4 regions of the Streptomyces sp. NPDC006624 genome follow, and region 2 is predicted to be linked to each of the others. Evidence: riboswitches for the same ligand, from Rfam matches in the RefSeq annotation. Region 2 holds a riboswitch; each other region holds the start of a gene.

What was found. Region 2 has a riboswitch for cyclic di-AMP ahead of ABZY20_RS33200 (transglycosylase family protein). Riboswitches for the same ligand answer to the same signal wherever they lie in the genome.
Positions count from the first base shown of each region.
Region 1: linked by a shared signal. The riboswitch ahead of ABZY20_RS36750 (NlpC/P60 family protein) and the one ahead of ABZY20_RS33200 (transglycosylase family protein) in region 2 are both predicted to bind cyclic di-AMP.
Region 3: linked by a shared signal. The riboswitch ahead of ABZY20_RS22695 (M23 family metallopeptidase) and the one ahead of ABZY20_RS33200 (transglycosylase family protein) in region 2 are both predicted to bind cyclic di-AMP.
Region 4: linked by a shared signal. The riboswitch ahead of ABZY20_RS06685 (peptidoglycan DD-metalloendopeptidase family protein) and the one ahead of ABZY20_RS33200 (transglycosylase family protein) in region 2 are both predicted to bind cyclic di-AMP.

Region 1 covers NZ_JBEXOM010000041.1:4,268-11,196, reverse strand. Annotated here, with positions in the region: gene ABZY20_RS36760 (hypothetical protein) at 297-650, shown strand; gene ABZY20_RS36755 (hypothetical protein) at 628-1,584, opposite strand; gene ABZY20_RS36750 (NlpC/P60 family protein) at 1,662-2,849, opposite strand; cyclic di-AMP (ydaO/yuaA leader) riboswitch at 2,858-3,025, opposite strand; gene pcrA (DNA helicase PcrA) at 3,315-5,801, shown strand; gene ABZY20_RS36740 (M23 family metallopeptidase) at 5,851-6,929, opposite strand, start outside.
Region 2 covers NZ_JBEXOM010000027.1:9,510-16,438, forward strand. Annotated here, with positions in the region: gene ABZY20_RS33190 (cytochrome P450) at 1-779, shown strand, start outside; gene ABZY20_RS33195 (transglycosylase family protein) at 921-1,919, shown strand; cyclic di-AMP (ydaO/yuaA leader) riboswitch at 2,148-2,314, shown strand; gene ABZY20_RS33200 (transglycosylase family protein) at 2,319-3,026, shown strand; gene eno (phosphopyruvate hydratase) at 3,275-4,555, shown strand; gene ABZY20_RS33210 (septum formation initiator family protein) at 4,667-5,149, shown strand; gene ABZY20_RS33215 (DUF501 domain-containing protein) at 5,178-5,708, shown strand; gene ABZY20_RS33220 (Ppx/GppA phosphatase family protein) at 5,705-6,646, shown strand.
Region 3 covers NZ_JBEXOM010000012.1:109,877-116,805, forward strand. Annotated here, with positions in the region: gene ABZY20_RS22690 (GntR family transcriptional regulator) at 1-555, opposite strand, end outside; gene ABZY20_RS22695 (M23 family metallopeptidase) at 798-1,586, opposite strand; cyclic di-AMP (ydaO/yuaA leader) riboswitch at 1,599-1,764, opposite strand; gene ABZY20_RS22700 (pitrilysin family protein) at 1,957-3,345, opposite strand; gene ABZY20_RS22705 (pitrilysin family protein) at 3,342-4,706, opposite strand; gene ABZY20_RS22710 (DNA topoisomerase IV subunit A) at 4,932-6,929, shown strand, end outside.
Region 4 covers NZ_JBEXOM010000003.1:50,807-57,735, forward strand. Annotated here, with positions in the region: gene ABZY20_RS06660 (aspartate aminotransferase family protein) at 1-936, shown strand, start outside; gene ABZY20_RS06665 (XRE family transcriptional regulator) at 1,011-1,652, shown strand; gene ABZY20_RS06670 (DUF6126 family protein) at 1,649-1,768, shown strand; gene ABZY20_RS06675 (tyrosine-protein phosphatase) at 1,776-2,573, opposite strand; gene ABZY20_RS06680 (alpha-galactosidase) at 2,766-4,841, shown strand; cyclic di-AMP (ydaO/yuaA leader) riboswitch at 5,151-5,311, shown strand; gene ABZY20_RS06685 (peptidoglycan DD-metalloendopeptidase family protein) at 5,316-6,251, shown strand; gene ABZY20_RS06690 (SGNH/GDSL hydrolase family protein) at 6,488-6,929, shown strand, end outside.

The DNA.
Region 1 (6,929 bases), on a different contig from region 2:
CGGCGGTGGCGCCCGGCTGCCGCCCCTGGCCCGGGCGGCGGTGGGGAGCCGGTCACCTGGTGGGACGCTAGGCCTCGCCGTGGCGGGCCGGTGGCGGGTGTGCGGAACTGTCCCCGGAGGACCGTCGGTGACCGTATGCGAACGTGATCCCGTCGCGGGCCCGACATGTTGACTCAGCGTGATGATCGATGCGCCGAATCATGGGCGAATGACCTTGAACGGGTGCTATGGGGCGCATATATGCATCACCAGGCCGGTGCCGACGGGTCCCGGGGCCCTCATTAGGCTCCGGCCTCATGGACGTACTCATCCACCTCTTCGTCGGTCTCCACATCGTCGGCATCGCCGCGCTCCTGGGCGGCTTCCTCACCCAGATGAAGGCGATGGGCGACGGCACCGCCCGCTACACCCCCGCGATGCTGCACGGCGCGCTGACGATGCTGGTCACGGGCGTGATCCTGGTCGGGCTCAACCAGGCCGACGACCAGTCCGTGAACAACATCAAGATCGGCGTGAAGCTGGCCCTGCTGATCGTGATCCTCGGCCTGGTCTACGTGAAGCGCGACGACGAGAAGGTGGACAAGGGCCTCTTCGGCCTGGTCGGGGCGCTGACCACGGCGAACCTCTTCATCGCCGTGCTCTGGACCTGACCCGCCCGGAGCCGGCGCCGGCCCGGGCCGAGGCGAGCGCCCAGGCGGCGCAGCCGAGCCAGACGGCCACCGCGACCCACAGCAGCGCCCGACCCGCGCCGTCGAGCCAGGGGACGTCGAGGGCGGCCGCGATCGCCAGGGCGGCCGCGGCCGTCACGGCCACCACGAAGACGGTCGCCCAGCGGGACACGTCGTAACGGTGCCGGGGCCACATCAGCTCGGCGGTGAGCAGGACGACGCAGCAGACCAGGGTGAGCACCAGCAGCGCGACGGCGACCCTGGTGAGGACCGCGCGGTTGTCGTCGTTCCACAGGTAGAAGCCGCCGCTGTCGGCGCCGAGGAGCAGCGCCCCGGCCAGCGCCGAGACACCGAGTCCGCCGGCCGCGAGCCAGTGGTCCCCGGCGTCCTCGGTCATCTGCCGGGGCCGGAAGCGGAACAGGGCGACGACGTACAGCACGAGCCCCAGCCAGAACAGCACCAGGGCCGTGTGCGCGAGCCAGGCGGCCCGCTCCGCGGCGGCCAGGGCGGCGCCGAGCACGGCGAGCCCCTGGGTGGCCACACAGCGCAGGAACACCGACCCCTGACGGTCCGGGGTCCGCACGCCGAGCAGCCCGACCCAGAGCAGCCCGGTCCAGAGCAGCGCGGCGAGCGCCAGCAGCGCCGCCGCCGACCGCGGCCAGCCCGCGGCACAGAAGCCGGTGCCCACCATTGCGGTCGCCGCCGTGAAGGTGAGCGCCGCAGCGGCCTCCTCGCGCCACGCCCGCGGCGGCCGCAGTACGGCGCGAGCGACCGCTGCCAGCCAGCTCGCGCAGGCCAGGGCGAGGACGATGCGGGAGAGGACCTCGTACCCCGCCGAGTCGAGGCCGACCGACAAGGTGCCGGTCGTCAGCGCGTGGATCGCCCACAACGTGGCAGACGGGGAGGGGCCGGGCATAGCGCCGATGCTAGAGAGCGCCGCCCGCAATGGGAGAGGGGCACGCGCGCGTGCCCCTCGAAAACATCCCGGGCCGGTCAGGCCGGCCGCACCACGCTGTGGATCGACGACTCGCCGTCGTAGTAGATCGACTCCTCGCGCACGTAGGTGCCGGGCTTCGGGGCGTGGATCATCATGCCGTTGCCGATGTAGATCCCGACGTGGCTGAGGTCGTCGTAGAAGAACACCAGGTCACCGGGGAGCGCCTGGGAGAGCGGGACCGTGGTGCCGGCGTCGACCTGGTCGTACGTGGTGCGCGGGAGGGTCACTCCCGCGGCCTTCCAGGCGGCCTGGGTGAGGCCGGAGCAGTCGTAGGAGCCGGGGCCGACGGCACCCCACACGTACGGCTTGCCGATCTGGGCGCGGGCGAAGGCGAGCGCCTTCTCGGCCTTGGTGGCGTACGAGGAGTCGGCCGGGGCCGTCGGAGCGGACGGGGACGTGGACGAGCCGGACTCCGGGGCCGTGGTGGAGGTATCGCTCTCCTGCTGCCGGGCGGCCTCCTCCTGCGCCTGCTGCTGCGCGGCCTGCTGCCGGGCCAGCTCGGCGGCCTTGCGGGCGGCCTCCTCCTGCTTCTCCTTCTCGATCGCCGCGAGCCGCGCCTTCTCCTCGGCGGTCAGCCTCGACATCAGCTCCCGCGCGTCGGCGAGCTTGCGCTGGACGGTGGCCTTGGCCGTCTTCAGGTCGCCCTGCGACTCGGTGAGCGTCCGGAGGCTCTCGGTGGCCTCCTGGCGCTTCTTCATCGTCTCGGACTGCTGGGTGACGAAGTCGTCGACGGCGACCTTCTGACGGCCGGTCATCCGGTCCATCAGCTGGGTCTGGTCGAAGTAGTCCTGCGGGGTGTCCGCGAGCAGGAACGTGGCGGTGTCCGGGGCGGCGGCGCCGGTGCGGTACTGGGCGGCGGCGAAGGAACCGAGCTCCTCACGCGCCTCGTTGAGCTTCTGGGTGCGCTGGGCGACGTCGTCGAGGAGGGTGTCGACGCGCTTGCGCTGCTTCGCGGTCTTCTCCTTGGCCGCGTTGTACTTGTCGGTCGCCGACTCCGCCTGGCGGTACAGGTCGTCGACCTTCTTCTCGACTTCCTCGAGGCTGGGTCTGTCGTCGGCCTCGGGGGCGGCGTTGGCCGACTGGGAGAGCAGGGCCACGGAGGTGAGGGCCGCCGTTGCCAGGGCGGGGGTCCGTATGCCTGCCACGCGCGAACCCGTAGGACGCGACTTGCGGTGCGACGCCAAGGGAGGCGACTCCTTCCATGTTCCGCCTACCGGGTTAGCTGTCGGGTTCGGGCGGGTGGTTCGGAAGGGTTGCCCTACGGCCCTCCCCGGAGGGTCGGGCCGATTCACCCCAAGGTCTCGGTGGGTCCCCGGCTCCGGCTGCCGCTGCGGCACACCGGACTCGGCGGAGGCCGCGCGGCCCGGCGAGGTTCGCCGGTGGAGGTCGTACGGCCCGGTCGCACGGTAGCCAACTCGTGTGGCCCCTGTGAAGGTTGATGGGTGATATGCCCGATACATTTTCGTGACCTTGTTCCGGGGTGCCGCCGGGAGTGAGGGATCGCGGGAGGTTGATCCGGAGTCGTCCCGAAATCGGGTGGCTGTCGCACGCTGTGATCCTGCGGATCCCGGGCGTGACAGGAGGGCGCTTCCGGTGATTCTCCGGGGTGGCGGCCGGTTGTCGGTGGGGCGTCCTAGACTCGGAGAGCGATGAGCAGCCTCTTTGACGACCACTTCCTGGCGAGCCTCCAGGCCCAGCGGGGCCCTGCGGACGAGCCCCCGCCGCCACCCGAGGACGATCACGTTCCGGAGCCGATCCCGGACGATCTGTTCGGCGGGAAGTTCGACGTGCCGCCGGACCGCGACACCCACTACCGCGACGGCGCACCGCGCCCGGTGGTGGACACCGCCGCGCTCCTGGAGGGGCTGAACGACAACCAGCGCGCCGCCGTCGTCCACTCCGGCTCCCCCCTGCTCATCGTGGCCGGTGCCGGCTCCGGCAAGACCCGGGTGCTCACGCACCGCATCGCCCACCTGCTCGCCGAGCGGGACGTGCACCCGGGCCAGATCCTCGCGATCACCTTCACCAACAAGGCCGCCGGCGAGATGAAGGAGCGCGTCGAGCAGCTCGTCGGCCCCCGGGCGAACGCCATGTGGGTCATGACGTTCCACAGCGCGTGCGTGCGCATCCTGCGCCGCGAGAGCAAGAGGCTCGGCTTCACGTCCTCCTTCTCGATCTACGACGCCGCCGACTCCAAGCGCCTGATGGCCCTGGTCTGCCGCGACCTGGACCTGGACCCCAAGCGCTTCCCGCCGAAGTCCTTCAGCGCCAAGATCAGCAACCTGAAGAACGAGCTGATCGACGAGGAGGACTTCGCCGCCCAGGCCACGGACGGTTTCGAGAAGACCCTCGCCCAGGCCTACGCCCTGTACCAGTCGCGGCTGCGCGAGGCGAACGCCCTCGACTTCGACGACCTGATCATGACGACGGTCAACCTGCTCCGCGCCTTCCCGGACGTCGCCGAGCACTACCGCCGCCGCTTCCGGCACGTCCTGGTCGACGAGTACCAGGACACCAACCACGCCCAGTACGCCCTCGTGCGCGAGCTGGTCGGCACCGCCGAGCACCCCGTCGACGTCCCGCCCGGCCCGGACGACGTCCCGCCCGCCGAGCTGTGCGTCGTGGGTGACGCCGACCAGTCGATCTACGCCTTCCGCGGCGCGACGATCCGCAACATCCTCCAGTTCGAGGAGGACTACCCGGACGCGACGACGATCCTGCTGGAGCAGAACTACCGCTCCACGCAGACCATCCTCAGCGCCGCCAACGCGGTCATCGAGCGCAACGAGTCCCGCCGCCCCAAGAACCTGTGGACCAACGCGGGCACGGGCGCGCGGATCACCGGCTACGTGGCCGACACCGAGCACGACGAGGCGCAGTTCGTCGCCGACGAGATAGACCGCCTCACGGACGCCGGCGAGGCCAAGGCGGGCGACGTCGCGGTCTTCTACCGCACCAACGCCCAGTCCCGTGTCTTCGAAGAGGTCTTCATCCGCGTCGGCCTGCCCTACAAGGTCGTCGGCGGCGTCCGCTTCTACGAGCGCAAGGAGGTCCGGGACGTCCTGGCCTACCTGCGCGTCCTGGCCAACCCCGAGGACTCGGTGCCGCTGCGCCGGATCCTCAACGTCCCCAAGCGGGGCATCGGCGACCGCGCCGAGGCGATGATCGACGCCCTCGCCCAGCGCGAGAAGATCAGCTTCCCGCAGGCGCTCAAGCGCGTCGACGAGGCGTACGGCATGGCCGCGCGCTCCACCAACGCCGTCAGGCGGTTCAACACGCTGATGGAGGACCTGCGCACGATCGTCGAGTCCGGCGCCGGACCGGCCACCGTCGTGGAGGCCGTCCTGGAGCGCACCGGCTACCTCGCCGAACTGCAGGCCTCCACCGACCCGCAGGACGAGACCCGCATCGAGAACCTCCAGGAACTCGCCGCCGTCGCCATGGAGTTCGAGCAGGAGCGCGGCGAGGGCACGGAGACGCCCGGCACCCTGGCCGACTTCCTCGAGCAGGTGGCGCTGGTCGCCGACTCCGACCAGATCCCCGACGAGGAGGACGGCGACGGCGTCATCACGCTGATGACCCTGCACACCGCCAAGGGCCTGGAGTTCCCGGTCGTCTTCCTGACCGGCATGGAGGACGGCGTCTTCCCGCACATGCGCGCCCTCGGCCAGACCAAGGAGCTGGAGGAGGAGCGGCGCCTGGCCTACGTCGGCATCACCCGCGCGCGTGAGCGGCTGTACCTGACCCGGTCCACCCTGCGCAGCGCCTGGGGCCAGCCGTCGTACAACCCGCCCTCCCGCTTCCTGGAGGAGATCCCGCCGGCCCACGTGGAGTGGAAGCGGACCGGAGCGACCTCGCCCGCGTCCTCCGGCCCGGTCTCCGCCGTGGCCGCCTCGCTGTCCTCGTCCCGCTCGCGCTCCTCGGCGTCGGGCGCGTCCGGGTTCGCCACGCGCCGGACCTCCGAGAAGCCGGTGGTGTCACTGGCCGTCGGGGACCGCGTCACCCACGACCAGTTCGGGCTCGGCACCGTCGTCGCGGTGAAGGGCACGGGCGGGAACGCCGAGGCGACGATCGACTTCGGCGACGCCAAGCCCAAGCGGCTGCTGCTGCGGTACGCACCGGTGGAGAAGCTCTGACCCGCTGACCCGGCCCCCGCCGGCCGGGCCGGCGGGGGCTGCGGGGACGCTACGTCGGGTCGACGCCGTGGCTGCGCAGCCACGAGAGCGGGTCGATGGCCGAGCCGCCGGCCGGGCGCACCTCGAAGTGCAGGTGCGGGCCGGTGGAGTTGCCGGAGTTGCCGGAGCGCGCGATCGGATCGCCGGCCTTCACGGTCGTGCCCGAGGGGACCGTGTAGGTGGAGAGGTGGCAGTACCACGTCTCCGTCCCGTCCTTCGCGGTCACGATCATCATGTTGCCGTACGCGCTGTTCCACTGGGTGCGCACGGTGCCGTCGGTCGCGGCCATCACGGTCGTACCGTACGAGACGGGGAAGTCGATGCCGCTGTGCAGGGACATCCAGTTGATGCCGGACTGGCCGTAGTAGGCGCTGAGTCCGTGCTGCGCGACCGGGAGCGCGAACTTGGGGCGCAGCCGCTCCTTGCGGGCCGCCTCCTCCGCCGCGCGCTTGCGCTCGGCGGCCTGCTGGGCCTTGAGGTCGATGCGCTCCTGCGTACGGCTGGCCCGGTCGGCGAAGTCGTCGGCACCGGCGGCGAGGCTCTGCAGCTGGGTGTCGAGCTTGTTGTTGGCGGCGGCCGGCTTCACCGGCTGCGCGTCCGCCGCGGTGGTGTGCGCCTCCGCCGCGCTGTCCTCGGTGAGGCTGCCGACGGAGGCGGCCGCGATCCCGGCCACGCCCATCACACACGCCGAGGGCACCGCGATGGTCAGCAGCGCCGAGCGCTTGGGCGGGGTGCGGCGACGGGAGCGGGAGCCCGCGCGCGAGGCGGCCCGGGACGGCGGGGCGACCTCCTCCTGATCGTCCAGGAGCGGCTCGACCGCGGGCAGTTCACCGGTGGCGTCCGGCTCGCCGCCGTCCGCGGAGGGGTCGTGGTATCCGGCCCCGTCGGCCTCGTCGTAGGCGGTCTGGTCGAACGTCGCGGTCTCGTGCTGGTCGAAGGTCTCGGCGTGCTGCTGCTCGTAACCGTCGGCGGCCGCTGCGGGAGTGCCGTCGGAGTTCCACTGCGTGGCGTCGTAGGCACCGGTGTCGAAGCTCTGCGAGCCCCATTCCCACTGCTGGGTGTGGTCCGCCGGGTTGCCCGACTGGTCGG
Region 2 (6,929 bases):
ACGACTTCCGGGACTGGGCGGGCATGATGATCCGTCACCAGGGCGGGCCGCGGGGAGGTGTCGCCCGCTCGGTGAAGAAGATGCGCGGCTACCTCGCCGACCTCATCCACCGCAAGCGCGAGGCGCTCCCCGATGAGCCCGGTCCGGGCGAGGACCTCATCTCCGGCCTCATCCGCGCCTCCGACCACGGCGAGCACCTCACCGAGAACGAGGCCGCGGCGATGGCCTTCATCCTGCTGTTCGCCGGTTTCGAGACGACCGTGAACCTGATCGGCAACGGCACCTACGCCCTGCTCACCCACCCCGGGCAGCGCACCCGCCTGCAGCGGTCCCTCGCCGCGCGCGAGACCGCCCTCCTGGAGACGGGCGTCGAGGAACTCCTGCGGTTCGACGGCCCCGTCGAGCTCGCCACCTGGCGTTTCGCCACCGAGCCGCTCACCCTCGGCGGGCAGCGCATCGAGGCGGGCGACCCCGTCCTGGTCGTCCTGGCCGCCGCCGACCGGGACCCGGAGCGGTTCGCCGACCCGGACGTGCTCGACCTCTCCCGCCGCGACAACCAGCACCTCGGCTACGGCCACGGCATCCACTACTGCCTGGGCGCCCCGCTCGCCCGCCTGGAGGGCCGCACCGCCCTCGCCACGCTCCTCACCCGCCTGCCCGACCTCCGCCTCGCGGTGGACCCGGCCGAGCTGAGATGGCGCGGCGGTCTCATCATGCGCGGGCTGCGCACCCTGCCGGTGGAGTTCGCACCCGTCACCACGACACGGCCGGGAACGTGACGAAACCTCAACTCTGTGATCTTCACGTGATCTGCGCGGCATGAACTTGTGACAAGTGATCGTCTGCCGATACGTTCACCCATCAACGCGGGCCGAGCACTCGATCCGCGTCGATCACTGCTGTCTCCGAAAGGTCTCCGCATGCTCTCCGGGAACGGTCGGCACCGTCGCCCCCGCCAGGCTCCGGCTCTCCTCGTCGCGGCCGGAGTGACCGGCTCCGCCATCGCGATCCCGCTCCTCGGAGCCTCCGGCGCCAGCGCGGCAGACGGCACGGCCTGGGACCGGGTCGCGGACTGCGAGACCGGCGGCGCCTGGAGCCAGAACAGCGGCAACGGCTACTACGGCGGCCTCGCCATCTCCCAGGAGGACTGGGAGAAGCACGGCGGCCTCGACTACGCCGCCAGCGCCGACCTGGCCAGCCGCTCCCAGCAGATATCCGTGGCCGAGAGAATCCTCGCCGACCAGGGGGTCGGCGCGTGGCGCACCTGCGGGCTGCTCTCCGGCCTCGAGCAGGGCAAGGGCTCCGGTTCGGCCGACGACTCCGGTTCCTCCGGTTCCTCCGAGTCGTCCGCATCCACGGATGCGCCCGGTTTGCTGGAAACGTCCGAGTCGTCCCCTTCGCCGACTCCCTCGTCGTCACCGTCGTCTGACGTGGAGTCGGCCTCTCCGGACCAGGGTGACGAAAGCGGCGAAAGCGCCAAGTCCGACAAGTCGTCCGGTGTGGCCGAGTCCGCGCCGCAGGGGGAGCAGACCCAGGGCGAGGGATCCGCGCCGGCCGGCTCCGGCGGTGACGAGTCCGCCAACGCGCAGGCGCCCGAGGGCTCTTCGGCGCCCGCCGGTACCGGCTCCGGCCGCCACCGCGGCCCCAGCGCCGACGAGAACACCGAGCCGGCGGACGGCCGTACGGACGAGTCGTCGGGCCGCCACGCCTCGCGCGGCGACGGCGCCTCCCGCGACGCGGCCGACGGCTCCTACACCGTGCGCTCCGGCGACACCCTCTGGTCCATCGCCGACTCCCTTGACCTGAGCGGCGGATGGCGTGCGCTCTACACCGGCAACAGGGAGACCGTCGGCGCCGACCCGAACCTCATCCGCCCCGGTCAGACGCTCACGACAGAGGGCGAAGCGGACGGCGAGTAGCCGTTCGGGCAGTGCGGATACGGGGGCGGAAGTCACCCCGAAACGGCGCGAGTTCACGTCATGTTTCGCGGCTAATGTCCCGTATGGGGCCGGTGAGAGATAGATCTCAGAAGCCCTGATCGTCTTTGAAAATCGGTGGATCGCGTGTCTACGGTCGTGACCGCTCGCCATCGCGGGCCCCGGCTGCCGCAACGCCGAATCCTGCCAGCGGCCGCACGGGAACAGTCGTCGCGTCAAGCGCCGTAGGCAGGAGCGGGGGACCCAAGGTAGGTGCCCGACCGGCTTGTTGCGCCGGAAGGGCTAGGGGTGAAGCCGCGTCCCGTCAGGGACGCGGCCGGGCAACTCAACCGGCCCGAACCCGACAGCTCACCTCGCAGGCGTCGGTGAGGGGATCCATCCATGCTGTTTTCCAGCAAGGGCAAGCACCGCCGTCCGTCCAAGGCCACCCGTGCCATCGCCGTCGCCGGTGTGGCCGGTGCCGCCGTCGCCGCCCCGCTGATGGCGGCCGGCAACGCCTCCGCCGCCACCGCCTCCGAGTGGGACGCCGTCGCCCAGTGCGAGTCCGGCGGCAACTGGTCCATCAACACCGGCAACGGCTACTACGGCGGTCTGCAGTTCTCCGCCTCCACCTGGGCCGGCTACGGCGGCACCAAGTACGCCTCCACCGCCGACCAGGCCACCAAGGCCCAGCAGATCGAGATCGCGGAGAAGGTCCTCGCGGGCCAGGGCAAGGGCGCCTGGCCGGTCTGCGGCAAGGGCCTGTCGAGCGCCGGCTACACCGGCGGCGGCTCCACCGACTCCGGCAGCTCCTCGCAGAGCCAGAGCCAGAGCCAGAGCCAGCAGAGCACCGAGACCCGCTCGAGCCAGGAGCAGCCGGCCTCCCGCTCCGAGGAGCGTCCGGCCGCGAAGAAGACCGTCACCACCCCGACCGGCAAGAAGGTCGAGAAGGGCGACGGCGAGTACAAGGTCGTCAAGGGCGACACCCTGAGCTCGATCGCGGCCGACGAGAAGGTCAAGGGCGGCTGGGAGAAGCTCTTCGAGCTGAACAAGGACATCGTCCAGGACGCCAACCTCATCTACCCGGGCCAGCAGCTGCACCTGAAGTAGGCAGCGGCCCGCCCAGGGCCGGCTCCCCGCCCCGGCGCGTCATCCCCCGTACGCGCCGGGGCGGGGTTTTTCGGCAACCGGCTTTGTTCCGTTCGGAAACAATTTACTCTCGGTTCTGTCCATGGGGTGGGCGACCCGGTGGCCGATCGCCGCGAGCCGGTTAGGCTCATGTCGCGAGCCACCGCGGCCCGCACCGCGCAGGGCCCGAGCGGCCCGCGTACCCGCGTCACATCAAGAAGGAGATGCTCGTGCCGTCCATCGACGTCGTCGTAGCCCGGGAAATCCTGGACTCCCGAGGCAACCCCACGGTCGAGGTCGAGGTCGGCCTCGACGACGGCAGCACGGGTCGTGCCGCCGTCCCGTCCGGCGCCTCGACGGGCGCCTTCGAGGCCATCGAGCTCCGCGACGGCGACTCGAACCGTTACCTCGGCAAGGGTGTGGAGAAGGCCGTCCTCGCGGTCATCGAGCAGATCGGCCCGGAGCTGGTCGGCTACGACGCCACCGAGCAGCGCCTGATCGACCAGGCCATGTTCGACCTGGACGCCACCGACAACAAGGGCTCCCTCGGCGCCAACGCCATCCTCGGCGTCTCGCTCGCCGTGGCCCACGCCGCCTCCGAGGCCAGCGACCTGCCGCTGTTCCGCTACCTGGGCGGCCCGAACGCGCACCTGCTGCCGGTGCCGATGATGAACATCCTGAACGGCGGCTCGCACGCCGACTCCAACGTGGACATCCAGGAGTTCATGATCGCCCCGATCGGCGCGGAGTCCTTCTCCGAGGCGCTGCGCTGGGGCGCCGAGGTCTACCACACGCTGAAGAAGGTCCTGAAGAGCAAGGGCCTGGCCACCGGCCTCGGCGACGAGGGCGGCTTCGCCCCGAACCTGGGCTCCAACCGCGAGGCCCTCGACCTCATCCTCGAGGCGATCAAGGAAGCCGGCTACACCCCCGGCGAGCAGATCGCCCTGGCGCTCGACGTGGCCGCCTCCGAGTTCTACAAGGACGGCGTCTACACCTTCGAGGGCAAGGAGCGCTCGGCGGCCGAGATGACCGAGTACTACGCGGAGCTCGTCGACGCGTACCCGCTCGTCTCCATCGAGGACCCGCTGTTCGAGGACGACTGGGACGGCTGGAAGACCATCACCGACAAGCTCGGTGACAAGGTCCAGCTCGTCGGCGACGACCTGTTCGTCACCAACCCCGAGCGCCTCGCCCGCGGCATCGAGGAGGGCGCCGCCAACGCGCTGCTCGTGAAGGTGAACCAGATCGGCTCGCTCACCGAGACCCTGGACGCCGTGGAGCTGGCCCAGCGCAACGGCTTCAAGTGCATGATGTCCCACCGCTCCGGCGAGACCGAGGACGTCACCATCGCCGACCTGGCCGTCGCCACCAACTGCGGCCAGATCAAGACCGGCGCCCCGGCCCGCTCCGAGCGCGTCGCCAAGTACAACCAGCTGCTGCGCATCGAGGAGATCCTCGACGACGCCGCGGTGTACGCCGGCCGCAGCGCGTTCCCGCGCTTCAAGGGCTGACCGCAAAAGGCCCGACCCGTTCGAGGCAGCGTCGTACGTACGTCCCCGTACCCGGTCCCGTACCGTGTCCGGGGACGTACGCGCGTATGACGGCGGAGCGGAGGCGGCGAGATGGCAGTGAAGGACCGGGACCGGTTCTCCACCGCGACCAGGATCCGGCTGCTCGGTGAGCAGACCGCGGCCCGGGTCTACCGCTCCCAGACCAAGCGGCAGGCCCGCCGCTCCCGGCTGACCGGCCGGGCCGCCCTGCTGGCCCTGGTGATGTGCTCGCTGATCGTGGCCCTGGCCTATCCGATGCGGCAGTACGTCTCCCAGCGCGCCGAGATCGAGGACCTGCAGCGCGAGCAGCAGCAGGCCCGCCAGCGCGTCGAACGGCTGCGCGACATGAAGGCGCGCTGGCAGGACGACGCCTACGCCGAGCAGCAGATCCGGCAGCGGCTGCACTACGTCATGCCGGGGGAGACGGGCTTCATCGTCGTCGACCCGCACGCGGCGCGGCAGTCGCGCACCTACCTCGGGGCGGCCGACCGCCCCTGGTACGCGAACGTCTGGGACGGAGTCGACAAGTCCGACGCCTCCGCCCCGTCACAGTGACCCCAGAGAAGGACACCTGAAGACAGTCATGGAAACGCCCCCGCCGACCACCCCGCGCACCGAGCCCAGCGAGGCCGACGTCGAGGCCTTCAAGCAGCAGCTCGGCCGGCCGCCGCGCGGTCTGCGCGCGATCGCGCACCGGTGCCCGTGCGGGCAGCCGGACGTCGTCGAGACGGCCCCGCGGCTGCCGGACGGGACGCCGTTCCCCACGCTGTACTACCTGACGTGCCCGAAGGCGAACTCCGCGATCGGCACGCTGGAGGCGAACGGCGTGATGAAGGAGATGACCGAGCGGCTCGCCTCGGACCCGGAGCTGGCGGCGGCGTACCGGGCGGCGCACGAGGACTACGTCCGGCGCCGTGACGAGATCGAGGAGCTGAAGGGCTTCCCGAGCGCGGGCGGCATGCCGGACCGGGTGAAGTGCCTGCACGTGCTGGTGGCGCACTCGCTGGCCGCCGGGCCGGGGGTGAACCCGCTCGGGGACGAGGCGATCGCGATGCTGCCCGAGTGGTGGCGCAAGGGCCCGTGCGTGACGGCCGCCGAGGAGGACGCCCAGTGACCCGTGTCGCCGCCGTGGACTGCGGTACGAACTCCATCCGGCTGCTGGTCGCCGACGCCGACCCGGCGACCGGCGAGCTGGTCGACCTGGACCGCCGCATGACGATCGTGCGGCTCGGACAGGGCGTCGACCGCACCGGCCGGCTCGCCCCGGAGGCGCTCGAGCGGACCTTCGCGGCGTGCCGCGAGTACGCCGCGGTCGTCAAGGAGCACGGGGCGGAGCGGCTGCGGTTCGTGGCGACCTCCGCCTCCCGGGACGCCGAGAACCGCGACGAGTTCGTGCGCGGGGTGCTGGACATCCTGGGCGTCGAGCCGGAGGTGATCACCGGGGACCAGGAGGCCGAGTTCTCCTTCACCGGCGCGACCAGGGAACTGGCGGGGCGGGACCACCTGCCCAGGCCCTACCTGGTGGTGGACATCGGCGGCGGCTCGACCGAGTTCGTCGTCGGCGACGACCGGGTGCGCGCGGCGCGCTCGGTGGACGTCGGCTGCGTCCGCATGACCGAGCGGCACCTGGTCCGCGACGGGGTGGTGGGCGACCCGCCCTCCGAGGAGCAGATCGCCGCGATGCGGGCCGACATCGAGGCCGCCCTGGACCTCGCCGAGGAGACGGTCCCGCTGCGCGAGGCACGGACGCTGGTGGGCCTGGCCGGGTCCGTGACGACCGTGTCGGCGATCGCCCAGGAGCTGCCGGAGTACGACTCGGCCGCCATCCACCACTCCCGGGTCTCCCGCGAGAAGGTCCGGGAGATCACCGACTGGCTGCTGCACGCCACGCACGCCGAGCGCGCGGCCGTGCCCTCCCTGCACCCGGGCCGGGTCGACGTGATCGGGGCGGGGGCGCTCGTCCTGTTGTCGATCATGGAGCGGATCGGGGCGGAGGAGGTCGTCGTGAGCGAGCACGACATCCTCGACGGCATCGGGTGGTCGGTGGCCTAGCCCGCTTCTGAGCAGGCATGGATCACGAATGAGCGCCTCCCGGGGGTCCCTGCGGGGCCCTCGGTGACCGTCCGCCGGAAAAGTTCGTGAAGTTCTTCACAAGGAATTCGGCCCTCCCGGGGGACGGGAAGGGCCCCGTTGACCCGTCCGGGGGCCGAACGGCCCTTTGAACACGTTCAGAAGCATGGTATGGAGGGGTTCGGGAGGGTGCCCGCCCCCGCCTCACGCGGACCCCTCACGGAGGCCTCCACGCGACAGAGAGGCAGCTCACGCGGCATTGACA
Region 3 (6,929 bases), on a different contig from region 2:
GCTGTCCCCGCGCGCCACCGCGTCGACGATCGCGCCGTGCTCGGTCCAGGCCTCCACCGGGCTGGCCGGCGCGTCGACGGCGTACATCCAGGCGATCTTGTGGCGGATCTGGGTGAGCGTCGAGGTGAGCGCCGGGCTGCCGCAGGCCTGCGCGAGCGTCTCGTGGAACCAGCCGCCCAGGGAGCGCAGGTCCTCGCTGCCGCCCCGGCGGGCGCGCTCCTGCCCCAGCCGGACCAGGCCGCGCAGGACCTTCAGGTGGGCCTCGGTGCGGCGCTGGGCGGCCCGGGCGGCGCCGAGCGGCTCCAGCAGCATGCGCATCTCCAGCAGGTCGGCCGCCTCCTGCTCGGTGGGTTCGGCGACGCACGCGCCCGCGTGCCGCCGGGTCACCACGAAGCCCTCCGCCTCCAGGGTGCGCAGCGCCTCCCGGACGGGGACCCGTGAGACGCCGTAGCGGCGCGCGAGGAGTTCCTCGGTGAGCCGGCTGCCGCGTTCGTGGACACCCGCGACGATGTCGTCCCGGATGGCCGTGCACACCGAGTGCGCGGGAATGCGCATGACCGACCTCCGCTTAATCCCCGTGAAACGCCGACGCGTGACGCGTGTTCCGTGACTCTATTGCAATGAGCCGGAATTTCCGACGGCGGGCCGGAAATCATGGATATTTTTTGGACAACCGCCGGCGGTCCGGACCGGGAACACCCCGTTCATCCGGGGCGCCGGTTCGGGCGGTGGTCACCGGAAACACCGAAAGGCCCCGGCTCGACGAGCCGGGGCCTTCGGACGCGGGGCGGGGTGGGTCAGATCTTCACGCCGTGCGAGCGGAGGTAGGCGACGGGGTCCATGTCCGAGCCGTACTCGGGGCTCGTGCGGGCCTCGAAGTGCAGGTGCGGGCCGGTCACGTTGCCGGTGGCGCCGGACAGCCCGATCTGCTGGCCGGGGGTGACCTTCTGCCCCACGGAGACGCCGATGGACGACAGGTGGCCGTACTGGGTGTACGTGCCGTCGTTCATCTTGATCACGACCTGGTTGCCGTAGGAACCGCCCCAGCCCGCCTCGACGACGGTGCCCATGCCGACGGACTGGACGGAGGTGCCGGTGGCGGCGTGGAAGTCGACGCCGGTGTGGCTGCCGGAGGACCACAGGCCGCTGCTGGTCCGGTAGCCGGTGGAGACGTACGAGCCGGCGATCGGGGAGACGAAGGTGTTGAGGCGCTTGCGCTCGGCCTCGCGGGCGGCGCGTTCCTTGGCCTCGCGGGCCTCCTCCGCGGCCTCCTTGGCCTTGCGGGCCATCTCGGCGGCCTGCTTGCGGGCGGCCTCCTCGGCCCTCTTCTTGGCGGCGGCCTCCTCGGCCGCCTGCTTCTGGGCGACGGCCTGGGCGTCGATCTGCTGGGCGACGGTGTCGCCCATGGTGACCACGGGGGTGAGACCGGTCTGCTCGGGAGCGGGGTCGGCGGCGAAGGCGGCCGGAGCGGCCACGGTGCCGATGACGCCGGTGGTCGCGAGGGCCGCGACGCCCGCGGCGCGGGCGGTGCCACGCTGCATCCGGCTGGGCCGACGGTGCTTCCCGGTGGCGCGGGTGAACGCCATGTAGTGGCTGGTCCTTTCCTTCCCTCTCGCCTACCGGGTTAGCTGACGGGTTCGGAGCAGGAAGGTCTCCTACGGACCCCCTCGCGACTCGCGCGGGCGTCCGATTCACCCCAGGGACTACTGGTGGGTCCCCGGCTCCCCTGGCTCGCGCCGTACGGGGACTCGGCGATGACTGTCCGGTGCCGCGGGTGCGGCGCACTGCCTGACGAACAGCCCGGACGACGCTAAGCGGGGGCACTTTCAATTCCCAAACGGATCCCGGCTTTTGTAGCGCATCCCACAGGGCAGACAGGCAACCTCCGTACCAATTCGGGCATAAAGGAGCCCTGGCGCCTTAGAAGACAACCAGGGCTCCCGCGCGCGTGTGCCGCTACTCGGCGGCGACCACCGAGACTTCGCCGATGCCGAGAGCCTCCACCGGGCCCTTGATCTGCGCCGCGTCACCGACGAGGACGGTCACCAGCCGGTCCACCGGGAACGCGCTGACGGCCGCCGCGGTGGCCTCCACGGTGCCGGTCGCGGCGAGCTGCCGGTACAGCGTGGCCTGGTAGTCGTCGGGCAGGTGCTGCTCGACCTGGTCGGCCAGCGTCGAGGCGACGGCCGCCGCCGTCTCGTACTTCAGCGGCGCCACGCCGACCAGGTTCTGCACGGCGACGTCCCGCTCCGCGTCGGTCAGGCCCTGCGCGGCGAGCGTGCGCAGCACCGTCCACAGGTCCTGCAGCGCGGGACCGGTGTTGGGCGTGTCCACCGAACCGCTGATGGCCAGCATGGAGGCACCGGTGCCGTCCGGGGCGGACCTCAGGACCTGGGCGAACGCGCGCACGCCGTAGGTGTAGCCCTTCTCCTCGCGCAGGACGCGGTCCAGACGGGAGGTGAGGGTGCCGCCGAGACAGTACGTGCCGAGCACCTGCGCGGGCCAGACGCGGTCGTGCCGGTCCGGGCCGATGCGGCCGATGAGCAGCTGCGTCTGCACGGCGCCCGGGCGGTCCACGATGACGACCCGGCCGGTGTCGTCGGCGGTCACCGGCGGCACCGGCCGCGGTTCGGCCTGCGAGCCGGTCCAGGCGCCCAGCGTGTCGCCGAGCAGGGCGTCGAGGTCGATGCCGGTGAGGTCGCCGACGACCACGGCCGTGGCGGTGGCGGGGCGGACGTGCTTCTCGTAGAAGCCGCGTACGGCCGCGGAGTCGATCGCGGCGACCGTCTCCTCGGTGCCCTGCCGGGGCCTCGACATGCGCGAGTCCGCCGGGAACAGCTCCTTGGAGAGCTCCTTGGCGGCGCGGCGCGAGGGGTTGGCCAGCTCGTGGGGGATCTCGTCGAGGCGGTTGCGGACCAGCCGCTCGACCTCGCTGTCCGCGAACGCGGGCGCCCTGAGGGCGTCGGCGATCAGCCCGAGCCCCTTGGCCAGCCGGGACGCCGGCACCTCCAGGCTGAGCCGGACACCGGGGTGGTCGGCGTGTGCGTCGAGCGTGGCGCCGGCGCGCTCCAGCTCGGCGGCGAACTCCTCGGCGGAGTGCTTGTCGGTGCCCTCGGAGAAGGCCCGGGCCATGATCGTGGCCACGCCGTCCAGGCCGGCCGGCTCGGCGTCCAGGGGCGCGTCGAGCAGCACCTCGACGGCGACGACCTGCTGGCCGGGGCGGTGGCAGCGCAGGACGGTCAGGCCGTTGCCGAGCGTGCCGCGCTCGGGGGCGGGAAAGGCCCAGGGCCTGGCGTCGCCCGCCTGGGGCTGGGGGTGGAAGTCCATCGCGGCGAGCTCGGTCACTTGGCCGCCTCCTCGTTCTCGTCTCCGGCCGCGGCAGCGGTGTCCTCGTCGGTGGCGTCCTCGTCGGCGACGGGCTCGTAGACCAGCACCGCGCGGTTGTCGGGCCGCAGGCGGGCCTTGGCGACCTCCTGGACCTCCTCCGCCGTGACCTCCAGGACGCGCTGGACGGCGGTCAGGGCGAGCTGCGGGTCACCGAACAGCACGGCGTACCGGCACAGTTCGTCGGCGCGGCCGGCGACCGTGCCCAGCCGGTCCAGCCACTCGCGCTCCAACTGGGCCTGGGCGCGCTCCATCTCCTCGGCCGTGGGGCCCTCCTCGGCGAACCGGGCGAGCTCCTCGTCGATCGCGGCCTCGATGACCGGCACCTCCACGTCACCGGACGTCTTCACGTCCAGCCAGCCCAGGGAGGGCGCCCCGGCGAGCCGCAGCAGGCCGAAGCCCGCCGCCACGGCCGTGCGGTCGCGGCGCACCAGGCGGTTGTAGAGGCGGGAGGACTCGCCGCCGCCGAGGACGGTGAGGGCCAGGTCGGCCGCGTCGCACGCGCGCGTGCCGTCGTGCGGCAGCCGGTAGGCGGCCATCAGGGCGCGCGCCGGGACGTCCTCCTCGACGACCTCGCGCAGCTGCTCGCCGAGGGTCTCCGGCAGCGAGCCGTCACGCGGGGCGGGCTTGCCGTCGTGGCCGGGGATGGAACCGAAGTACTTCTCGATCCAGGCCAGCGTCTGCTCGGGGTCGATGTCGCCGACCACGGAGAGCACCGCGTTGTTCGGCGCGTAGTAGGTGCGGAAGAAGGCGCGGGCGTCCTCCAGGGTCGCCGCGTCCAGGTCGGCCATGGAACCGATGGGGGTGTGGTGGTAGGGGTGGCCCTCGGGGTAGGCGAGGGCGGTCAGCTTCTCGAAGGCGGTGCCGTAGGGCACGTTGTCGTAGCGCTGGCGGCGTTCGTTCTTGACCACGTCGCGCTGGTTCTCCATCGACTCGTCGTCGAGGGCGGCGAGCAGCGAGCCCATGCGGTCGGCCTCCAGCCAGAGGGCGAGCTCCAGCTGGTGGGCGGGCATGGTCTCGAAGTAGTTGGTCCGCTCGAAGCTGGTGGTGCCGTTCAGCGAGCCGCCCGCGCCCTGGACGAGCTCGAAGTGGCCGTTGCCCTTCACCTGCGCGGATCCCTGGAACATCAAGTGCTCAAAAAGGTGAGCCAGGCCGGTGCGCCCCTTGACTTCGTGGCGCGAGCCGACGTCGTACCAGAGGCACACCGCCGCGACCGGGGTCAGGTGGTCCTCGGAGAGCACCACGCGAAGGCCGTTGGCCAGGCGGTGCTCGGTCGCTGTCAGGCCTCCGGAGCCTGCCTGGGCTGTGGCCGTGTGACCCATGGGCATGTACGTCCCTTCGATCGCTGGGCGGTCGATCAAACCGCGGATTTCCTGCCGGTCCTGCCACTGTATGCAAGCGCGCGAAGCCCTGGTGAAGTTCCCGGCGCCGGGCTCGGGCCGCGGGCGGGGGCGGCGCTTGACCCGGGTCCTGGTCCCGCTTGTCAGTGCGGCGGTCCACAATGGTCCGCGTCAGATCTGGAACGCAGCAGCAAGGAGCCGGCAGCGATGGCCCGCCGCAGCACGAAGACCCCGCCGCCCGACGACTCGTACGAGGAGCGGATCCTCGACATCGACGTCGTCGACGAGATGCAGGGCTCCTTCCTCGAGTACGCGTACTCGGTCATCTACTCCCGCGCCCTTCCGGACGCCCGCGACGGCCTCAAGCCGGTGCACCGACGCATCGTCTACCAGATGAACGAGATGGGCCTGCGCCCGGAGCGCGGGTACGTCAAGTGCGCCCGTGTCGTCGGCGAGGTGATGGGCAAGCTGCACCCGCACGGCGACGCGTCGATCTACGACGCCCTCGTGCGCATGGCCCAGCCCTTCTCCATGCGGGTCCCCCTGGTCGACGGGCACGGCAACTTCGGCTCGCTGGGCAACGACGACCCGCCGGCCGCCATGCGGTACACCGAGTGCCGGATGGCCGAGGCGACGAGCCTGATGACGGAGTCGATCGACGAGGACACGGTCGACTTCAACCCCAACTACGACGGCCAGGAGCGGGAGCCGGCCGCCCTGCCCGCCGCCTTCCCGAACCTGCTGGTCAACGGCGCCTCGGGCATCGCCGTCGGCATGGCCACGAACATGCCGCCGCACAATCTGCGCGAGGTCATCGCCGCCGCCCGCCACCTGATCAGGCACCCGAACGCGGACCTCGACGCCCTGATGAAGCACGTCCCGGGCCCGGACCTGCCCACGGGCGGCCGCATCGTCGGCCTCTCCGGCATCCGGGACGCCTACGAGTCGGGCCGCGGCACGTTCAAGATCCGGGCGACCGTGTCCGTGGAGCAGGTGACGGCCCGCCGCAAGGGCCTCATCGTCACCGAGCTGCCTTTCGCGGTCGGCCCCGAGAAGGTCATCGCCAAGATCAAGGACCTGGTCGGTTCGAAGAAGCTCCAGGGCATCGCCGACGTCAAGGACCTCACCGACCGCGAGCACGGTCTGCGCCTGGTCATCGAGATCAAGAACGGCTTCGTGCCGGAGGCGGTCCTGGAGCAGCTGTACAAGCTGACGCCCATGGAGGAGTCCTTCGGCATCAACAACGTGGCCCTGGTCGACGGCCAGCCGCTCACGCTGGGTCTGAAGGAGCTGCTGGAGGTCTACCTCGACCACCGCTTCAACGTCGTCCGGCGGCGTTCGGAGTTCCGCCGCGGCAAGAAGCGCGACCGGCTGCACCTGGTGGAGGGCCTGCTGACGGCCCTGCTGGACATCGACGAGGTCATCCGCCTGATCCGCTCCAGCGAGAACTCCGCGCAGGCCAAGCAGCGCCTGATGGAGCAGTTCTCGCTGAGCGAGGTGCAGACGCAGTACATCCTCGACACGCCGCTGCGCCGTCTGACCAAGTACGACCGCATCGAGCTGGAGAGCGAGAAGGACCGGCTCAACACGGAGATCGAGGAGCTGACCCGGATCCTCGACTCGGACGCGGAGCTGCGCAAGCTGGTCTCCTCCGAACTGGCCTCGGTCGCGAAGAAGTTCGGCACCGACCGGCGTACGGTCCTGCTGGAGTCGGGCGGTGCCCCGGTCGCGGCCGTGCCGCTGCAGGTGGCCGACGACCCGTGCCGGGTGCTGCTGTCGTCGACGGGTCTGCTGGCCCGTACGGCGAACGCCGAGCCGTTCACGGAGGCCGCCGGTGCCAAGCGCGTCAAGCACGACGTGATCGTCTCGGCGGTGCCGGCCACCGCCCGCGGCGAGGTGGGGGCCGTCACCTCGGCGGGCCGGCTGCTGCGGCTGAACGTGGTCGACCTGCCGCAGCTGCCGGAGACGATGCCGACGCCGAACCTGGCGGGAGGCGCGCCGGTGGCGGAGTTCGTCTCCCTGGAGGACGACGAGACGATCGTCTGCCTGACGACGCTCGACGAGTCCTCGCCGGGCCTGGCGCTCGGCACGGAACAGGGTGTCGTCAAGCGCGTCGTGCCGGACTACCCGTCCAACAAGGAGGAGCTGGAGGTGATCACCCTCAAGGAGGGTGACCGGATCGTCGGCGCGGTCGAGCTGCGCTCC
Region 4 (6,929 bases), on a different contig from region 2:
CACGCCTTCCACGGCCTGACCACCGGCTCCCTGTCCGTCAACGGCGAGTCCGGCTTCCGCGACGGCTTCGCCCCGCTGCTGCCCGACACGGCCGTACCGCTCGGCGACCTCGACGCACTGGAGAGGGAGCTGCGCAAGGGCGACGTCGCCGCCCTGATCGTCGAGCCGATCCAGGGCAAGGGCGTGCTGGAGGCCCCGCCGGGCTATCTGCTCGCCGCCCAGGAGCTGCTGCACCGGCACAAGGCGCTGCTCATCGCCGACGAGGTGCAGACGGGCCTGGGACGGACCGGCGACTTCTACGCCTACCAGCACGAGGACGGCGTCGAGCCCGACCTGGTGTGCGTGGCGAAGGCGCTCTCGGGCGGCTATGTGCCGGTGGGCGCGACGATCGGCAAGGACTGGATCTTCAAGAAGGTCTACTCGTCCATGGACCGGGTGCTGGTCCACTCGGCCAGCTTCGGTTCCAACGCGCAGGCCATGGCGGCCGGGCTCGCGGTGCTGTCCGTGATGGAGAACGACCAGATCGTCGCGGGCGTCCGGGCCACCGGGGAGCGGCTGCGGTCCCGGCTGGCGGCGCTCGTGGACCGGTACGAGCTGCTCGCCGACGTCCGCGGGCGGGGGCTGATGATCGGCATCGAGTTCGGCCGGCCGGATTCGCTGCGGCTGCGCAGCCGCTGGGCCATGCTCCAGGCCGCCCGCAAGGGGCTGTTCGCGCAGATGGTCGTGGTGCCGCTGCTGCAGCGCCACCGCATCCTGACCCAGGTCTCGGGCGACCACATGGAGGTGATCAAGCTGATCCCGCCGCTGATCATCGGCGAGCGGGAGGTCGACCGGTTCGTCGACGCCTTCACGGCCGTGATGGACGACGCGCACCACGGCGGCCTGGTGTGGGACTTCGGCAAGACACTGGTGAAGCAGGCGGTCGCCAACCGCTGACACTCCGAACCCTCGGGTTTTGCCTGTCAGGCAAGAAATTTGCCGTAGAGGCAAGGGTCGGGCTGAATGAAGGCATGAGCTCCTCCGAGGCCGAGCGGCCTCCCGAGACCGACTCGCCGGGCGGGCGGCCCGACGCGCTGCCCGCCGTCGCGCCGCAGCTGAGGGCGCTGCGACGCCAGGCCGCCCTGACCCTGGAGGCCGCGGCCCGCGCCGCCGGGCTGTCGCCCGCCCACCTGTCCCGTCTGGAGACCGGGCAGCGCCAGCCCTCGCTGCCGATGCTGCTCACGCTCGCCCGGGTCTACGGTACGACGGTCTCCGAACTGCTCGGCGAGACGGTCGCCGGCCGGGACGCCGTCGTACGCGCCGCCGACATGGAGCCGACGGCGGCGGGCGGCTGGACCTACTGGCAGGCCGGCGCGTCCGGCCGCGGGATGCAGGCCCTGCGGGTCCACGTCCCGTACGGCTCCCAGGGCGACATCGTGCGCGTCCACCCCGGCGAGGAGTGGCTCCACGTGCTGCGCGGCCGGCTGCGGCTGCGCCTCGGCGACACCGCGCACCGGTTGTCGCCGGGCGACAGCGCGCACTTCGACTCGCTCACCCCGCACCGCATCGCCGCCGAGGACCACGACGGCGTAGACCTGCTCTTCGTCCACACCCTGCTGCAGAGCCCCACGGCCGCGTTGTGCCTGGGGCCCACCCCCGGAGACCTGTCATGAGCGACATCGAGGACAAGTTCCCGCGCGCCCTGTGGGTGCGGCTGTTCATCTACCTCGTGATGGGGCACGTCTTCGCGGCGTTCGTCTACTTCCTGTTCGAGGCGGGCAACCGCTGACCGCGCCTCAGTCGAGGAGCCGCTCGCGCAGCCGCTCCCGGGTCTCGGGAGCGAGCCCCAGCCCTTTCTCCAGGTAGGGACTGACACCGCCCCAGGTCTCCTCGATGGTCTCGAAGGCCGTCGCCAGGTACTCGGCGCGCGCGTCGAAGAGGGGGCTGAGCAGCTCCATGACCTCGGCGGAGTAGGCCGAGGCGTGCGAGCTGCTGCGGTGCACCTTGTAGCGGCGGTGCTTGGCGTTGGACTTCAGGTAGTCGTCGACGATCGCGTCGCGCTCGACGCCCACCGCGAGCAGCGTCACCGCGACCGACAGGCCCGCGCGGTCCTTGCCCGCCGCGCAGTGCATCAGCACCGGCACGCTGTCCTCCGCGAGCGCGTGCAGCACCTGGGAGTGCTCGGCGGTGCGCTCCTTGATGATCATGCGGTAGGAGGCGATCATCCGCTCCGCGCCCTTGCCGTCCGCGAGGATCGCGCGCAGCTGGTCCAGGTCGCCGTCGCGGACCATCTTCCAGAACTCCGCGCCGTCGGCCGGGTCGCTCAGCGGCAGGTTCACATTGCGCACGCCGGGCAGGGAGACGTCCGGCCCTTCGAGCTTCTGGTCGGCCGCGTTGCGGAAGTCGAAGATCGTGTGCAGGCCCAGGGTGGTCAGGAAGGCGGCGTCCTCACCGGTCGCGTGCGCCAGGTGACCGCTGCGGTACAGCACGCCCTGCCGGACCCGCCGTCCGTCCACGGTCGGCAGTCCGCCCACATCGCGGAAGTTGCGCACTCCGGCCAGCTCGGGTTCGGTCGACGGGACCTGCTGTGTCACGGGGGCTCCTCCCAGTCGGCGCCGCCGCCGCGGCTCGTCGGCGGGCACACCCGACCATACGACATGCCTGCCTGGGGCAATGAGTTGTCCACAATGAGTTGTCCACAGGCGTTGCCCGGAGCGCCCGGGCCCCTCGATGATGTTGGTGCCTGGTCGGACCTGGTCGGGCTTGTTCGAATCCGTGGGGGCGTGATGCCGGACATCTCCGAAGACGGTCGTACCTGGGTGCTCTCCGGCCCGGCGAGCAGCTACGCGCTCCACATCACGGAGCGGGACGAACTGCTGCACCTGCACTGGGGCCCGCGCATCGCCCTGGCCGACGCCGAGGCCCTCGCCGCCCGGCCGCTCCCCGATCACTGGCCCTTCGAGTCCTCGCTCGACGGGCGCGAGGAGTACCCGGTCGAGGGTGGCCCCCGCTTCACCCGCCCCGCCCTGTCCGTGCGCGGCGCCGGGCGGCGCGGCACCGAGTGGGTCTACGAGGGGCACGAGGCGGACGACGGCGAGCTGCGGCTGCGCTTCCGCGACGGCGGGCTGCTCATCACGCTGCACTACCGGATGCCCCCGGCCACCGACGTCGTCGAGCGCTGGGTGAGCCTGGACAACCGGGGACCGGCCGTCGAGGTGCTGCGCGCCGACTCCGCCACCTGGACCCTGCCCGAGCGCGACACCTGGCGGCTGTCCCAGCTGCACGGCCGCTGGGGCGCCGAGTCCCGGCTGGCGCGCTCCGAGCTCACGCCCGGCGAGAAGGTCCTCGGCAGCCGCCGCGGCCACACCTCCCACCAGCACCTGCCCTGGGTGGCCCTCGACACCGACGCGACGGAGGAGCGCGGCGAGGTCTACGGCTGCGCCCTGGGCTGGTCCGGGTCCTGGCGGATCGCCGTCGCCCGGCTCCCGGACGCGCGCGTGCAGATCACCGGCGGCGCCGGACACGACGACTCGGGCCTGCTGACGCTCGGCCCGGGGGAGGCGTACACCACACCCGTCTTCGCCGGGCTCTGGAGCGACGGCGGCTTCGGCGGGGCGAGCCGCGCCTGGCACGCCTATCAGCGCGACCACGTCGTCCCGGACGCCGGCCGCGACCGGCCGGTGCTGTTCAACTCCTGGGAGGCCACCGGCTTCGACATCTCCGAGGAGCAGCAGCGGGCGCTGGCCGAGCGGGCCGCCGCCCTGGGGGTCGAGCTGTTCGTGGTCGACGACGGCTGGTTCGGGGCGCGCACCGGTGACCGGGCCGGGCTCGGCGACTGGACGCCCAACCCGGACCGCTTCCCCGGCGGGCTCGGGCCGCTCGCCCGCCACGTGCACGGCCTCGGTATGCGGTTCGGGATCTGGGTCGAGCCCGAGATGGTCAACCCGGACAGCGAGCTGTACCGCGCCCACCCGGACTGGGTGCAGTACCAACCGGGACGAAAGCGGACGGAGTTCCGCAATCAGCTGGTGCTGAACCTCGCCCGCGAGGACGTCCGGGAGTACCTCTGGGAGCGGCTCGACGGGCTGCTGTCCAGCGCCCCGATCGACTACGTCAAATGGGACTTCAACCGCTGCTTCACCGACGCCGGCTGGCCGGACGACCCCTACCCGCAGCGACTGTGGGTCGACCACGTGCGCGCCCTGTACGCCCTGCTCGACCGGCTGCGGGCCGCGCACCCGGGCGTGGCCTTCGAGTCCTGCTCGGGCGGCGGAGGGCGCGTCGACCTCGGTGTGCTGAGCCGCACGGACCAGGTGTGGACCTCGGACAACACCGACCCGCTGGACCGGCTCGCCATCCAGCACGGCTTCAGCCAGATCCACCCCGCGCGCGTGATGGCCGCCTGGGTCACCGACAGCCCGAACGCCATGCTCAACCACCGGTCCAGCTCCCTGCGCTTCCGGTTCGTCAGCGCCATGGCCGGTGTGCTGGGGATCGGCGGCGATCTCACCCGGTGGACCCGGGAGGAGCTCGCCGAGGCGGGCGGGTGGGTGCGGCTCTACAAGGAGATCCGCCCCGTGGTGCAGCGCGGGGACCTCTACCGGCTGCGGCCTCCGGAGGGCGGCCTCAGTGCCGTGCAGTACGTCCTCGGCGACGAGGCGGTCGTCCTCGCCTGGCTCCAGGCGCAGCGCTACGGCGAGCCCGTCCCGGCACTCCGGCTGCGCGGGCTCGACCCGGCGGCGACGTACGAATGCCCCGAAACGGGCGAAGTGCACCGAGGAGGTGTCCTGCTGCATCACGGTTTGCGGGTCGGGCTGCGCGGGGACCTCGACGCCGCGGTCGTCCGCCTTAAGCGGAAGTAGTCGTTCTGTCCGAATGGGGTGCTTAGGGCGCTTCGCCATAACGTGCCCCGTTCGTAAAGGGGTTGTGGACAGGGTGCGTGACCATCGTCATATTCGTGACGATGTGTCGTCGCCATGTGCACGTAATTGCGGCGTCAATCAGGGCTATTGAGGGAAACCGGAGATCCGTAATCCACGCTCGGTGACGGGAAATGTGGCGGCGCGTCAAGGAAAACGCCGTCACGGGCAACCGCAAGCTTGTCCGGTTGCGTCTTGGTCGCTTACGTTCCACACCAATCCGGACGGACGCCTAATCCTGCCGCCGCCCGGAGCCCGCACACACTGACCCGTGTACGGCAGGAGCGGGGGACCCACAGGTACGACGCCTGTTCCGGTTCCCGGAACGGCTTGGGGTTAAGCCACGCCTCGGCGCGGCCGGGCATCTCCAGCCCGCACCCGACAGCTCACCTCGCAGGCGCCGGAGAGGAATTCGCCATGCCCGCGAAGGGTAAGCACCGCCGTCCGAAAACCCAGCGTTTCACCCGCTCCATCGCCGTCGCCGGAACCGGCGGCGCCGCTCTCGCCCTTCCGCTCATGGGTGCCGCCGGCGCCCACGCTGCCACCCCGCAGTCGGCTCCGGAAAAGGCCGTCCAGTCCGCTCCGGCCGCCGGGAAGCAGGGCGCCGAAAAGGCCGCCACCACCCGCACGTACACCGTGAAGGCCGGGGACTACCTGGCGAAGATCGCCGACGACCAGAACGTCAGCGGCGGCTGGAAGAAGCTCTACTCGGACAACCGCGACGCCGTCGGCGACGACCCGTCGCTCATCCACCCGGGTCTGAAGCTGTCCCTCGGCAAGAAGGCGGCGTCCGCGCCGAAGGCCGAGTCGTCCGCGCCGAAGGCGTCGGCCGAGAAGCAGGCGAAGAAGTCCTCCGCCGCCGAGTCCTCCTCCAAGGCCGGCACCGCCGCGAAGCCGGCCGCCGCCAAGCCCGCCGCGAAGCCGGCCGCCGAGACCAGCGCCAGCGGGTACAGCGCCCCGGTGGACGGTGCCACCGTCGGCACCCCGTACCGCATGTCCGGCAGCATGTGGTCCAGCGGCTACCACACCGGTGTCGACTTCGTCGTCCCGACCGGCACCTCCCTGAAGGCCGTCGGCGCGGGCACGGTCGTCTCCGCCGGGTGGGGCGGCGCGTACGGCAACCAGGTCGTCCTCAGGCTCGCCGACGGCAGCTACGCCCAGTACGCCCACCTGTCCCAGCTCTCCGTCTCGGCCGGCCAGGCCGTGACCGCCGGGCAGCAGGTCGGCCTGTCCGGTGCGACCGGCAACGTCACCGGGCCGCACCTGCACTTCGAGATCCGCACCACGCCGGACTACGGCTCGGACGTGGACCCGGTCGCCTTCCTGCGCTCGCACGGCGTCTCCATCGGCTGACCGACCGCACGACCACCTGCCTGACACGCACACCGAAGGCCGGACCCCGATCCCCGGGTCCGGCCTTCGGCTCGCCCGCCAACGCCCCCGTCGGGCCGCCTATTCCGGAATTGGCGAACACTTGGGAAGTGGCTTATCTCACCGCCCGTCAACCCCTTCCTACGGTCGCGTAGGTCACATTCGAGGGTGAATCATGAACGGCTGTGGCAGACGATTCGAAGAGTGACAGCAGAGTAGTGATCGGGTCGTACGTGGCGGTGGGGGACAGCTTCACCGAGGGCGTCGGTGACCCCGGCCCCGACGGGGCGTTCGTCGGCTGGGCCGACCGGTTCGCCGTCCTGCTCGCCGACCGCCGGCCCGAAGGCGACTTCCGGTACACGAACCTCGCCGTGCGCGGGAAGCTCCTCGACCAGATCGTGGCGGACCAGGTGCCGCGGGCCATCCAGATGGCTCCGGACCTCGTCTCGTTCTGCGCCGGGGGCAACGACATCCTCCGTCCCGGCACCGATCCGGACGAGCTGGCCGAGCGCTTCGAGCGGGCCCTCGCCCCGCTCGCCGCCGCGGCCGGCACGGTCATGGTGACGACCGGGTTCGACACGCGCGGCATGCCCGTGCTGAAGCATCTGCGCGGCAAGATCGCCACCTACAACGGGCACGTCCGTGCCATCGCCGACCGGT